One region of the Pedobacter sp. CFBP9032 genome, then DNA from elsewhere that is predicted to be linked to it. Evidence: riboswitches for the same ligand, from Rfam matches in the RefSeq annotation. Region 1 holds a riboswitch; each other region holds the start of a gene.
The links. Region 1 has a riboswitch for S-adenosylmethionine ahead of metH (methionine synthase). Riboswitches for the same ligand answer to the same signal wherever they lie in the genome.
Positions count from the first base shown of each region.

Region 2: another riboswitch for S-adenosylmethionine. It lies ahead of SOM16_RS07980 (O-acetylhomoserine aminocarboxypropyltransferase/cysteine synthase); the one in region 1 lies ahead of metH (methionine synthase).
Region 3: another riboswitch for S-adenosylmethionine. It lies ahead of SOM16_RS01325 (SusC/RagA family TonB-linked outer membrane protein); the one in region 1 lies ahead of metH (methionine synthase).

Region 1 is NZ_JAXCWE010000006.1:187,865-192,159, forward strand. Features, by position in the region: gene metH (methionine synthase) at 1-2,757, opposite strand, end outside; SAM riboswitch class I at 2,926-3,029, opposite strand; gene SOM16_RS13350 (Bax inhibitor-1/YccA family protein) at 3,185-3,922, opposite strand; gene SOM16_RS13355 (hypothetical protein) at 3,961-4,295, opposite strand, start outside.
Region 2 is NZ_JAXCWE010000003.1:332,698-336,992, forward strand. Features, by position in the region: gene SOM16_RS07975 (hypothetical protein) at 382-1,389, opposite strand; SAM riboswitch class I at 1,603-1,713, shown strand; gene SOM16_RS07980 (O-acetylhomoserine aminocarboxypropyltransferase/cysteine synthase) at 1,999-3,318, shown strand; gene SOM16_RS07985 (homoserine O-acetyltransferase family protein) at 3,363-4,295, shown strand, end outside.
Region 3 is NZ_JAXCWE010000001.1:301,704-305,998, forward strand. Features, by position in the region: gene SOM16_RS01325 (SusC/RagA family TonB-linked outer membrane protein) at 1-2,447, opposite strand, end outside; SAM riboswitch class I at 2,802-2,907, opposite strand; gene SOM16_RS01330 (TlpA disulfide reductase family protein) at 3,042-4,295, shown strand, end outside.

The DNA.
Region 1 (4,295 bases):
ATCTGGTTTAAAATCAATCTTAAATTTATTTTCGCGTGCCTGTTCAATTGTTTTAAAACGCTTATCAGAACGCTTATTTAAATGTGCCTCACGGGCTTTATCATATTCTGCTCTGATACCAGCCACATATTCATCCTTCGTTTCCGGATTCATTAAAGTGCTGCAAACCGTTACGCTTCTGGAGGCATCTAATACATGGATGGCAGGACCAGAATAGTTTGGTGCCACCTTAACAGCCGCATGAATCCTTGAGGTTGTAGCGCCGCCTATAATTAATGGAATGGTAAAATTCTCGCGTTCCATTTCTTTGGCAAAGTGAACCATTTCATCAAGAGACGGTGTGATTAATCCACTTAAGCCAATAATATCTGCATTGATTTCTTTGGCTTTTTTAATGATTTCCTGCGCCGGAACCATCACGCCCATATCTACAATTTCGAAGTTATTACACGCTAAAACTACGCCTACAATATTTTTACCGATGTCATGTACATCTCCTTTTACGGTAGCCATCAGCACTCTTCCTGCTGATGAACTCTGATTCTGATCGGGATTATCTAATTTCTCCTGTTCTATAAATGGCAATAAGTAAGCTACAGCCTTTTTCATTACTCTGGCCGATTTCACCACCTGGGGCAGGAACATTTTCCCAGCGCCAAATAAATCACCCACAATATTCATCCCATCCATTAAAGGTCCTTCAATTACCTGGATTGGGCGGGCATATTTTTGACGGGCTTCTTCCACGTCATCGTCCAGATATTCTACAATTCCTTTAACTAAAGAGTGAGATAAACGTTCCTCAACAGATCCCTTTCTCCATTCTTCATCCTTTACAATTTCTTTACCCTTAGATTTTACGGTATCAGCATACTCTACTAAACGCTCAGTAGCATCATCCCGTCTATTCAAAAGTACATCTTCTACCCTTTCTAAAAGTTCTGGTGGAATTTCCTGATAAACCTCCAGCATCCCGGCATTTACAATCCCCATATCCAAACCAGCCTGAATAGCATGGTAAAGAAAGGCAGAGTGCATCGCTTCCCGAACAGTATTGTTCCCTCTAAATGAGAAAGAGATGTTGGAAACGCCGCCACTTACTTTTGCATGTGGCAGGTTTTCCTTAATCCACCGGGTGGCATTAATAAAATCAACCGCATAATTATTATGCTCTTCCAATCCGGTGGCTACCGTTAAAATATTAGGGTCAAAAATGATATCCTCTGCCGGAAATCCAATTTCGTGCACCAAAATATCATAACTTCTTTTACAGATTTCTTTTCTCCGCTCGTAGTTATCAGCCTGACCTTGTTCATCAAAGGCCATCACTACTACTGCAGCACCATATTGCATAATCTTTCTGGCGCTTTCCCGAAATTTATCTTCTCCTTCTTTTAAGGAAATCGAATTCACAATTCCTTTTCCCTGCAAACATTTCAAGCCATTTTCAATAACCGACCATTTTGAGGAATCGACCATGATGGGCAACTTTGCAATGTCTGGTTCAGAAGCGATGAGGTTTAGAAACTTAGTCATGGCGGCTTCAGAATCAAGCATTCCCTCATCCATGTTCACGTCAATCACCTGTGCGCCACCTTCCACCTGTTGCAAGGCTACGGCAAGCGCAGCTTCATAATCACCCCCCAAAATCAGTTTTGAAAATTTAGGCGAACCAGTAATGTTGGTCCGCTCTCCAATGTTTACAAAAATGCTTTCTGGTGTAATGGTTACAGGTTCAAGACCACTTAAACGCATAAACGGTTGTATTTCCGGAATTTTTCTTGGCGATGCTTTTCGCGCATTTGCGGCTATACAGCCAATATGATCGGGTGTGGTACCACAACAACCGCCTACAATATTTACGAAACCAGAAGCAATAAAATCATCAACCAAATGAGCGGTTTCATGCGGCTGCTCATCATATGCTCCAAATTCATTTGGCAAACCTGCATTTGGATAAGCCGAAACATAACATCCTGCTTTTGCAGCCAGTTCCTCAATATGCGGACGCATTTCTTTCGCACCCAACGCACAATTAAAACCAATACTTAATGGCTTCGCATGCATTACCGAGTTTAAAAAAGCCTCTGCCGTTTGTCCTGATAAAGTTCTACCCGAAGCATCGGTAATGGTTCCGGAAATCATGATTTCCAGTTTACGCCCAATTACTTCTTCATATTTTTTAATGGCAACAATGGCCACTTTTGCATTCAGGGTATCAAAAATAGTTTCAATCAGCAATACGTCAGATCCACCATCTACCAAACCGCGTACCTGTTCATAGTAAGCAGTTTCCAATTCATCAAAGTAAACCGCCCGGTAACCTGGATCATTTACATTAGGAGACATGGAAAGAGTTCTATTCGTTGGACCAATCGCACCGGCAACGAAACATTTACGATCTGGATTAGCCGCCATAAATTCATCAGCAGCTTCTTTTGCTACCTTCGCACCTTCGTAACTGAGTTCATAAGAAAGATCTTCCATCTGGTAATCAGCCATAGAAATTCTTTGCGTGCTAAAGGTATTGGTCTCAATGATATCTGCGCCAGCGGCCAGGTACTCGAGATGAATGGCTTTAATAATATCCGGACGAGTAATGTTAAGCAAATCATTGTTGCCTTTTACGTCACATGGGTGATCTTTGAACCGTTCTCCTCTAAAATCCTCTTCGGTAAGTGTATAACGTTGAATCATAGTGCCCATTGCACCGTCGATTACTAAAATCCGTTTTTCTAATTCTGCTCTTATGCTCATTGTTGTTTAGTAGCAATTAGTTAGTATCACCTATCAAGATATGCTTGATGAACGACCTAACCTCAGATATAAGCAAAAAGTATGAATTATCTTTCTGATACTTGACACTTTATACCTGATATTTAAAAAGCTTATTCAAAAAAGTTGGCACATGGATAGTACTTCCTTAACTTATCTTTCTCCCGGCTAACCGAGATTAGAATGTAGCACCTTGTTGGCACAGGTTGCTAAGACTTCGTTGGGTCTAATCCCTCCGTCTTTCTTAATAAGCATACAAAAATGCAACAAAGCAACATCATTTCCAAAATTTATCGCTTCGCTGCCAAATAAAATTACAAAGGCCATGCAAATATGCACAGCCTTTAAAATAATGTTCTGCAATTAACCTGAAACCATACAAAAGCAATGGTTAAGGGTTTTTAGTAAATTATCTTCTGCTACCAAAAAGACGCAATAGCGAAACAAATAAATTAATAAATGTAATATAAAGCGACAAAGCACCCATTATTGCTAATTTTTTGCTGTCGGCCAATGCAATTTCATTTCCGCTTTCATCCAAACCTTCGCCAATTCTTTTAATTTCCTGAACCTTGTAAGCAGTAAGCGCTGTAAAAATAGCCACGCCAACAAAGCCTAAAATATAGTTTAAAGTATCGCTACCGATAAAGAAGTTAATCAAACTTACCACCACTAATCCAATTACACCAGCCATCAGAATCGGTCCGAATTTACTCAAATCCACATCTGTTGTATATCCCATTATGGCCATAACAGCAAAAATTATCGCAGCTGCAACGAAGCATATGGCGATAGATGCCGAGGTATAAATTAGGAGAATAAAGCCTAGCATAACGCCAGTAAGCAAAGAGTATAACAGAAATATGCCCACTAATGCAGGAAATGATAACCTTTGCATTGCGGCGCCCATGATCATTACTAAACCCAGTGGCGCGAAAATGGCGATGTATCCAAATATGGTAAATCCTTTTTCAGCTACTAAGTAAGATAAGATTCCCGGAGAATTTGCTAATACAAATGCAGAAACGCTTGAAACGATTAACGCAACGAACATCCATAAGAATACGCTGGCAAAGAATTTTTTAGACACTGAGTTTTCCTGTACGAAAACACTATTGCCCTGATATTGATAATTTTGTTGTTCCATTTTTATTTGTGTATTTAAATGATTTTAAAAATAATACTTTAATTCAGTCTTTTTGTCAGCATTTCTTCAACTTTCTTAAAGAACTGTAGTGGTTTTAAGGTACGCCAGGGCAGGTTATCGAAAGCACCACCAAAGTTGATGTAATAATCGATGTTGTTATCTTTAAATTCCCTGATTACATGTTCCTGAAAGTTTACCCCAACAATCCAGCCATCTTCTACTTCCTGAAACCACTCTTCATAATAACTGTCATCTGAGGAATGAAAATTCAGCACATTTTCACCAATTAAAATGAACTTGTTAATTCCTTCATCCATCATCAACTCCAGAATATCGCGCTTAAGCAACATAATATCATTATTAATGGCGTCGT
Region 2 (4,295 bases), on a different contig from region 1:
GACCGGCATGGTCAATTTTTTGGGATGGCACTGACCAAGCCTACTCACTAACTTTAACAGAAAAATTGCGAGCCGGCAGTTTTGTTTCTTTTGCTGTCAAAAGAAAAAAGGCCCGTCCGGTCAGGAAAAAACAGAATCCTTTTAAACCCGAAGCGTAAAAGAAATTTTTTTGTAGCATTCATCTATCGGCTGATGCCAGCATCTACCGAAACTTTTCCCGCTACGCAGTCTTGCCACGGCTAGCCGCCGAAGGCTTCTTTCTACCTTTTTCTTGATAAAACAAGTCCCTTCTTCCTCTGGACAACGTTCATAATAATGCCTTTAATAATGTTTGCCAATGTACAAAGTGACAAATCTTATTACTATAATGCTTACATTTTACTATTTCGGATTGCAAACGGTGACTAATTTCACCGAGTAATTAGGATTTAATGGTTCATTAGTTTGTGCCAACCTTTGTGAACCCGTATTAGCGGGACAAGCAATATCTCCTGCGGCATCATAAACTAATTTCGTTCCTGAAACGACTAATTCTTTCGGCACATATACCTGTACCTTAGTAACAGAGTAACCTGAAGGAAAATAGCGTAAATAATATCCATCAGGGTGTTTCGTCCAGATACCGCTTGGCACATCTGCTCTTGGCGGTGCCATCCCAGCAACTATAGCATACTTTTCCATATCTGCGTATGTGTAATTACCCGAGGAAACCAATTGTCTGATATTATTTTCAGCTTCAAAAACTGCCCTTATGCCAGAAGGTAACTGATCTTTAGCTTTTTGCATCACATCAAATGGAAGCACCCCTAGAGCACCGCCTTCCAGCATGGTTATCTGTTGTGGACTTAGTAATTTCATGGCAGTAACTTTCACCTGTCCGTTATAATTAGCAAACCTGGTACGCGCAATAATGGTCCATAGCAATGCCTGGATATCATGCTGTTCTACCTCCGAATGTTTTTCTGCACTTTTGATTATGGCAATCACAACTTCTTCTTTTGAACCTAATACTGGCGCAAACATGTAGCCATCACCTTTAGCAGGTGCAAAAGTTCCCGCCATCAGGCAATAACTTTTATTGGTCATTTCGTAAAGTCCTTCACAAAGTAAATAGCCACCCTCCGGATTTTTCGGTAATAAATATAATGGTTGTGCTTTTAAGGTAGCTTTAAAATCAGGCATCATTTCCCCCTCACGATTCACATCTTCAAAGCTTGTGGTAATTGCACCAGGCTGTTTTAAAAATTTATCGACGCCAAGTGCCTTTGCACCCTGAGCTGTACCAACTTTTAAAAGTTTGTCTTTAAGTCCACCAAACTGCGCATGGGTATTATTGATGCTGGCAAAAAATATAGACAGTGCAAAACAGATGATTTTAGCGTTTTTCATTAATAATCAAAATTTAAATAGGTTGTACAAACTTAAAATATTAACTGTTAATTTCTTATTAATTATTTCAAGGACTATTTAATCATGAATTTTCAGCTTCAAAAACATTAATTTATCAATATTTCGAAATTTTATTTTGTGAATTGAAAATAAATTCTCACATTTGAAATATTATTTGGCGACAAGCTTAATAAAAGTCAATCTAATCGGATTGATTTATAAAGAAGTGGCGAGAGACTGGCTCTATGACCCACTGGCAACCCTCAGAAAGAGAAGGTGCCAAATCCTGACCAACTAACATGGTGTTGTTTGGTGATATAAATTAAAAAGATGAATACAATAAATCTTCAATCGCAGGGCGAAACGAGTCTTCAACTCAAGCAAATAGATATCTCTTCTATTCCGTTTATTTGTTGCGATATGCAGGTAATTACTTGTATGTGCTGTTGCATATAGTAATTTAAAAAACTTCCTCATTTGTTTATTTTCAAACTGGAAGGTCCTGGTTATTCAGGATACGCCCCTAGCCTGGAATTTCTTCTTTCTAAAGCTTGAAAATCTAAGTTCAATTTATTCATTAACAGTTAACTACTCATTCAATTTTAAATTATGTCAGCTTCCTATAAATTTGAAACCCTTCAGTTGCATGCCGGTCAGGAAATAGACCCTACAACTGGTTCACGTGCAGTTCCAATCTATCAAACCACTTCTTATGGTTTTAAAAATGCAGAACATGGTGCGAACCTTTTTGCATTGAAAGAATTCGGCAACATCTACACCCGCCTGATGAACCCGACCACAGATGTATTTGAAAAAAGGATTGCAGCGTTAGAAGGCGGTGTTGCTGCATTGGCAGTTGCGTCCGGGCAGGCGGCGCAATTTATAGCGCTTCATAATATTTTGGAAGCAGGTGATCACATTGTTTCATCCTCGCATGTTTATGGCGGAACCTACAACCAGTTTAAGGTTGCTTTTAAACGCCTAGGCATTCAGGTTGATTTTGTTAATCCGGATGTTCCTGAAGAATTTGAACAAAGCATTAAAGAAAATACCAAAGCAATCTATTTAGAAACTATAGGAAACCCTTCTTTTAGCGTTCCTGATTTCGAAAAGATTGCTGCTATTGCGAAGAAATATGATATCCCCTTTATTGTTGATAATACCTTTGGTGCTGGTGGGTATTTATTTAAACCACTAGAGCATGGTGCGAACATCGTAGTAGAATCTGCAACTAAATGGATTGGAGGCCATGGTACCAGTATCGGTGGCGTTATCGTAGATGGTGGAAGTTACAACTGGGGAAATGGCAAATTCACGCAATTTACAGAACCCTCTGAAGGCTATCACGGATTGGTTTTTAATGATGTATTCGGTATTGGCGGGCCTTTCGGAAATATTCAATTCATCATCCGTGCCCGTGTAGAAGGCTTGAGAGATTTAGGGCCGGCACTTTCCCCTTTCAATTCATTTCTTCTATTGCAAGGATTAGAAACCTTATCGCTTCGCGTGCAACGCCATGTAGATAATGCTTTGGAGCTGGCCACGTGGCTGGAAAATCATTCATTGGTAAAGGAAGTTCATTATCCTGGTTTAGCCAGCAGCCCTTATCACAATCTGGCAAAAAAGTACTTAAGTAATGGTTTTGGTGGTGTATTGTCTTTTGAACTAAACGGAACTAAAGAAAATGCAAGTCAGCTCATTGATAGCTTAAAATTGGTTTCTCACCTGGCTAATGTTGGTGATGCGAAGACGCTGATTATTCAGCCTTCAGCCACTACGCATCAGCAGTTAAGTGGTGAGGCGCAATTAGCTGCAGGAGTAAAACCAAATGCCGTAAGAGTTTCAGTTGGCATTGAACATATTGATGATATTAAAGCTGATTTTGAGCAAGCTTTCGCTGCCATAAACGCAGAGAATATCCATGCATAAGTGGCAAAGAATTTAAGCTTTTTTTAACGACAGTACATTACAACATGCAAAACAGTATAGACAATAGCAATTCAGCGCATTTCGCGGCAACCTATCATCATCATAAATCATTCAAATTAGAAAGCGGAAAAAAGATTCAAAATCTTCAGGTTGCTTATCAAACCTATGGAAAGCTTAATGCCAGCAAAAGTAATGTGATTTGGGTATGCCATGCCCTAACCGCTAATGCAGATGTTTTTGAATGGTGGGAAGGTTTATTTGGGCCGAATGCCTTGTTTAATCCGGAAGATCATTATATCGTATGTGCAAATGTTTTAGGTTCTAATTATGGCACCACAAATCCGTTAAGTACAAACCCGACGACTGGTTTATCGTATTACCTGTCTTTTCCCCAGTTTACCATTCGCGATTTTGTATCTGCACACCAGTTGCTGGCCAATCACTTAGGAATTGAATCTATTAAATTGCTAATTGGCGGTTCTTTAGGCGGTCAGCAAGCAGTAGAATGGGGAATTATTGAACCATCACGTATTGAGAATTTAATTCTCGTAGCTACAAATGCGGTACATTCTCCCTGGGGAATAGCCTTTAACGAAAGTCAACGTTTGGCAATTGCTACAGATAGAACTTTTTTTGCCAATCAGCCTAACGGCGGAAGTAAAGGTTTAAAAACTGCAAGAAGCATTGCACTTTTGAGTTATAGAACCTACAATGCTTATGGCAATACACAGGTGGAAAGTGTAAATGATAAGACAGATCATTTTAGGGCCTCATCCTATCAGAATTACCAGGGTGAAAAGTTGATCAATCGTTTCAACGCTTATAGTTATTATTATCTAACTAAAGCGATGGATAGCCATAATGTTGGTCGCAATAGAAATAGTATTGCAGAAGCATTACAGCTAATCACTGCAAATACATTGGTAATCGGAATTGAAAACGATTTTCTGTTTCCATTATCGGAACAAAAATTCCTG
Region 3 (4,295 bases), on a different contig from region 1:
GTTCCATAAGGCTGCCCAACAGCTGCAATTACCTGAGCCGAATTCGTAGCGACTACGTAATTTTGCAGCAAACCTTCCTGATCTAATTCAATTACCTTGCTTCTGTTTGCTGCATAGTTTACATCAATATCCCAGCTGAATTGTTTTTTGATCGGCGTAATCCCTAATTGCACTTCAATTCCCTTATTATTAATTTTGCCTGCATTCAGCAATTTAGATCTGAAGCCTGTACTCTGACTCACATCAACACTCAGAATCTGATCGTAACTATTGGTATTGTAAACACTTAAATCAAAACGCAATCGCTTGTTAAACAATACGGCCTCTGCACCTAACTCTGATGAGGTAGTGGTTTCTGGTTTTAAATTTGGATTTAAATCTGTAGCAGATGGTGTAAGCTGAGGACTAGATCCAAATGGTGCGCCAGAAGTATAGGTGTTCAGCAAACGATATGGATCTGCATCTTTACCCACTTTAGACCAACCTCCGCGAATTTTCGCATAATCCAATACTTCACTTTTAATGTCAAATGCTTCTGTAAGCACCAAACTTCCATTAAATGAGGGATAGAAATATGACCGGTTTGCCGCTGGTAAGGTAGATGACCAATCATTACGCGCCGTGATGTTGGCGAACAAATAATTTCTAAAGCCAATTTGCGCAGATGCGTAACCACTATAAGATTTTAACTCGCTGTAATTATTCGAAGAAGTTAAAGGATCTCTTGAATTACTTAGCGTGTATAAACCAGCAACAGCAAGGCGTGGGGCACTCTGATCATTCTGCTCAATATATCTGGACCGAATGTTCCCTCCTAATAAAGCTTCTAAACTGAAGTCATCATTTAGCTGCTTGTTATAGCTTAAAGTCGCATCGGTATTGTTTTCATTTACGGTGAAAGCACTTTCAGTATAAGAGCCAAATGGTGTCCCATTTGTGCCATAGGCGATTTTAATCTTCCGGCGATCATTATAATAATCTGTTCCAGAACGGAAATTGAAGTTCAGGCCATCAATAATTTTATAGTTTAAGCCCACACTTCCGATAATCCTGTTTCTGTTTTGAGCCACTGTATTTTCATAAGCTACCCAATATGGATTGCTGTAATAGCTATTATTCCAATTAAAAGTATTTCCATTTTCATCCAAATAATCTTTCAGCCTGTTAATATCTACCTGTCTACCGAACCAGGCAAACTGTAACATGGTACTGGTTGACCTTGAACCACCAGTTCCCGGTAGGTTATCAGAAGCCAGTTTGCTATAATTTGCATTTGCAGTGATGGTTAATTTCGGTGTTAACCGCAACGTGGTATTTAAAGCAAAAGAGTTTTTACCCTGACCAGAGTTGGGCACAATGCCTACTTGTTTCAGGTTATTGTAGGATAAGCGGTAATCAAATTTATCGCTGGCATCTTCGATAGATAAACCGTTAGCCAAAGAATAACCTGTTTCAAAGAAATCTCTCACATTATCGGGATTTGCAACAAACGGAACGGCTACGCCTTTAGAAAAGAATTGAGGAATTAAACGCCCATCCATTCTAGGACCCCAACTTTCATCAACGCCGTCATTTATCCCGGCACCTTTTCCATCTACATAGCTGAATTTACCTTCAGAACCTTGTCCGAATACATCTTGGTATTTCGGTAAGGTTAACAAACTTTCAATTACAGCATTGGAGTTGAAAGAAATCCCTAAGCCCTTTTTAGATTTACCAGTTTTGGTTTTGATAATGATTACCCCCGCAGCAGCTCTCGAGCCATATAAAGCCGCAGCATTCGGACCTTTCAATACACTGATTGATTCAATATCATTAGGATTAATATCAGATATGGCATTGGCATAATCTCTCGCACCGGCAGAGTTAAGTTGTGAGTTATCTACCGGAATTCCATCCACTACAAATAATGGCTGGTTATTCCCTGAAATAGAAGTTTCGCCACGAATAACTACGCGTGAAGATCCCATATCGCCCTGGCTATTCGTTACCCTAACCCCGGCCACTTTACCAGCAAGTGCGTTTACCAGGTTAGATTCCCGAGCTTCAGTTAAGCTTTCGCCTTTTAATTCCTGAACCGCGTAACCCAGAGATTTCTTCTGTCTGGAGATTCCCAAGGCTGTTACCACCACTTCATCCAGTGCATTCTCACCATCGCTCAGCGTTACCACCAGCGTTTTTGTTGCTTCGGCTACTTCTACTTCGCGGCTAGCAAAACCAATATAAGAGAAAACCAAGGTGCTTTTTCCTGCCACTGAAATGCTGAAAGCACCATTATTATCAGTAGTTACGGCTTGCTTTGTTCCCTTTACAAATACCGAAACTCCCGGCAACGTTTCACCTGTGGCGGCTTTTACCGTTCCGGAAATTGCAATAGTTTGTGCCTGAACGAAGTTGGAAAGCAAGAGCAAAAATAGTATTGCCTGAAGCTTTATTTTATTAAACATAATTAGGTGTGATTAATGGTCATTAAAAAATGTTGACTGTAAAAAATCACGGCAAAGCAATTCCAGTTCGCCATCAGGCGATTTTTTAGCAGACATAAATAATTATTTAATTAATTGAATAGATTTGGTATGTATTAGCCACTACAGCAATATATACCCTTGCACATTCGGAGGCTTAATAAGGTACCTGAATTTACTTTTTGAATTGACTGTTTTTTGTTAGTTTTTTCCATCAAATTTACTTTAACGCTAAATCAATACTCATCAGGATTGCGAAACTGGCTTATAAAAAAAGCACGCCCGTAAAATCAGGAGTGCTCTCATATATTATTACATAATAATTTGCATTCAACTGACTTAACTCACCCAAATTGCTTTGGGATGGAATTAGCACCATCGCTTTTTAAAGCTGGTTGCTAAGGTTTCGTAGGGCCATTCCCTCCACCTTTCTTGATAAGTATTTTAAAATAACTGCCGCAAAGATAATATAAAAATCATAATGACTACAAATTCTATAGATTTTATTGAAAATATTTTTTCTCCATTAATTTCATGCTTACCTTTGTGGCATTATCATTAGATCGAAAACACACTATGAATATAAAATCTTCTTTATTTCTGCTATTTGCATTTACGCTTTCGCAAACTTTACAAGCACAAACACACACAAAAAATTCTCCTGCAAAAAAATTAACGACTGCTTTTGTTCCAAATGGCAAATGGCGTGGTGCTTTTGAAATTAAACCTGGCGTAGAAGTTCCATTTAATTTTGAAATAACCAAAGGCACAGATCAACCGCATTTGGTTTTCCTAAATGCTGAAGAACGTTTTGAAGGTGGCATTGTAAAGCAGACATCAGATTCTATTTTAGTTTCTTTAGATCAGTTTGACAACGAACTGGCATTTAAAATTTCCGGCGATTCACTCGTTGGAACATTAAGAAAACAGGATAAATCCGGAACACCTTTGGCAGTAAGCGCAACGAGAGGAAAAGATTATCGATTCAAAGCTAATGGTAAAGCAGCTGCAGCAGATTTTTCTGGCAAATATGATGTAACGTTTAAATCTCCTGCCGGGAAAGAGGAAAATGCTGTCGGGCTTTTTAAACAACAGGGAAATAAAATCTCAGGAACATTTTTACGTGTTACCGGAGACTCCCGTTATCTGGAAGGAATTGTGGAAGGCAATGATTTTTATTTATCAAGTTTCATAGGCTCAGGCCCATCTTATTATAAAGGAAGTTTTGCTAAAGATGGCACACTTACCGGTGAGGTGGTAAGCGCAAGGGGAAATACCCCATTTATTGGCAAGCATAATGAAAATGCAACCTTGCCAGATGCCTATAAATTAACCTATCTGAAAGAGGGATACAAAACTCTCGACTTCTCTTTTCCGGATGTTGACGGAAAGAAAATCTCGCTGAGCGATGATAAATTTAAGAATAAGGTAGTGATATTAACCATCACTGGTACCTGGTGCCCAAACTGTGTGGATGAGGCTTCATTTATTGCTCCATGGTATAAAGAAAATCGGAATCGTGGTGTAGAAGTTATCGGAATCCATTACGAAAGACAACTGGATTCTGCCTATGTACGTAAAGCGCTAAGCAGGTTTAGAGAAAAATTTGATATTCAATATGATCAGGTCATCGCTGGTACGCCAGATAAAAAACTAGTGGCTGAGTCATTACCCGCTTTAAGTAATTTTCTTTCCTTCCCAACAACGATCATCATCAATAAAAAGGGTGAAGTAGCGCAAATCCATACCGGATACAGCGGCCCGGCAACCGGAAAGTACTATACTGATTTCGTGAAAGAGTTTAATACTGAAATTGATGCCTTGCTTAAG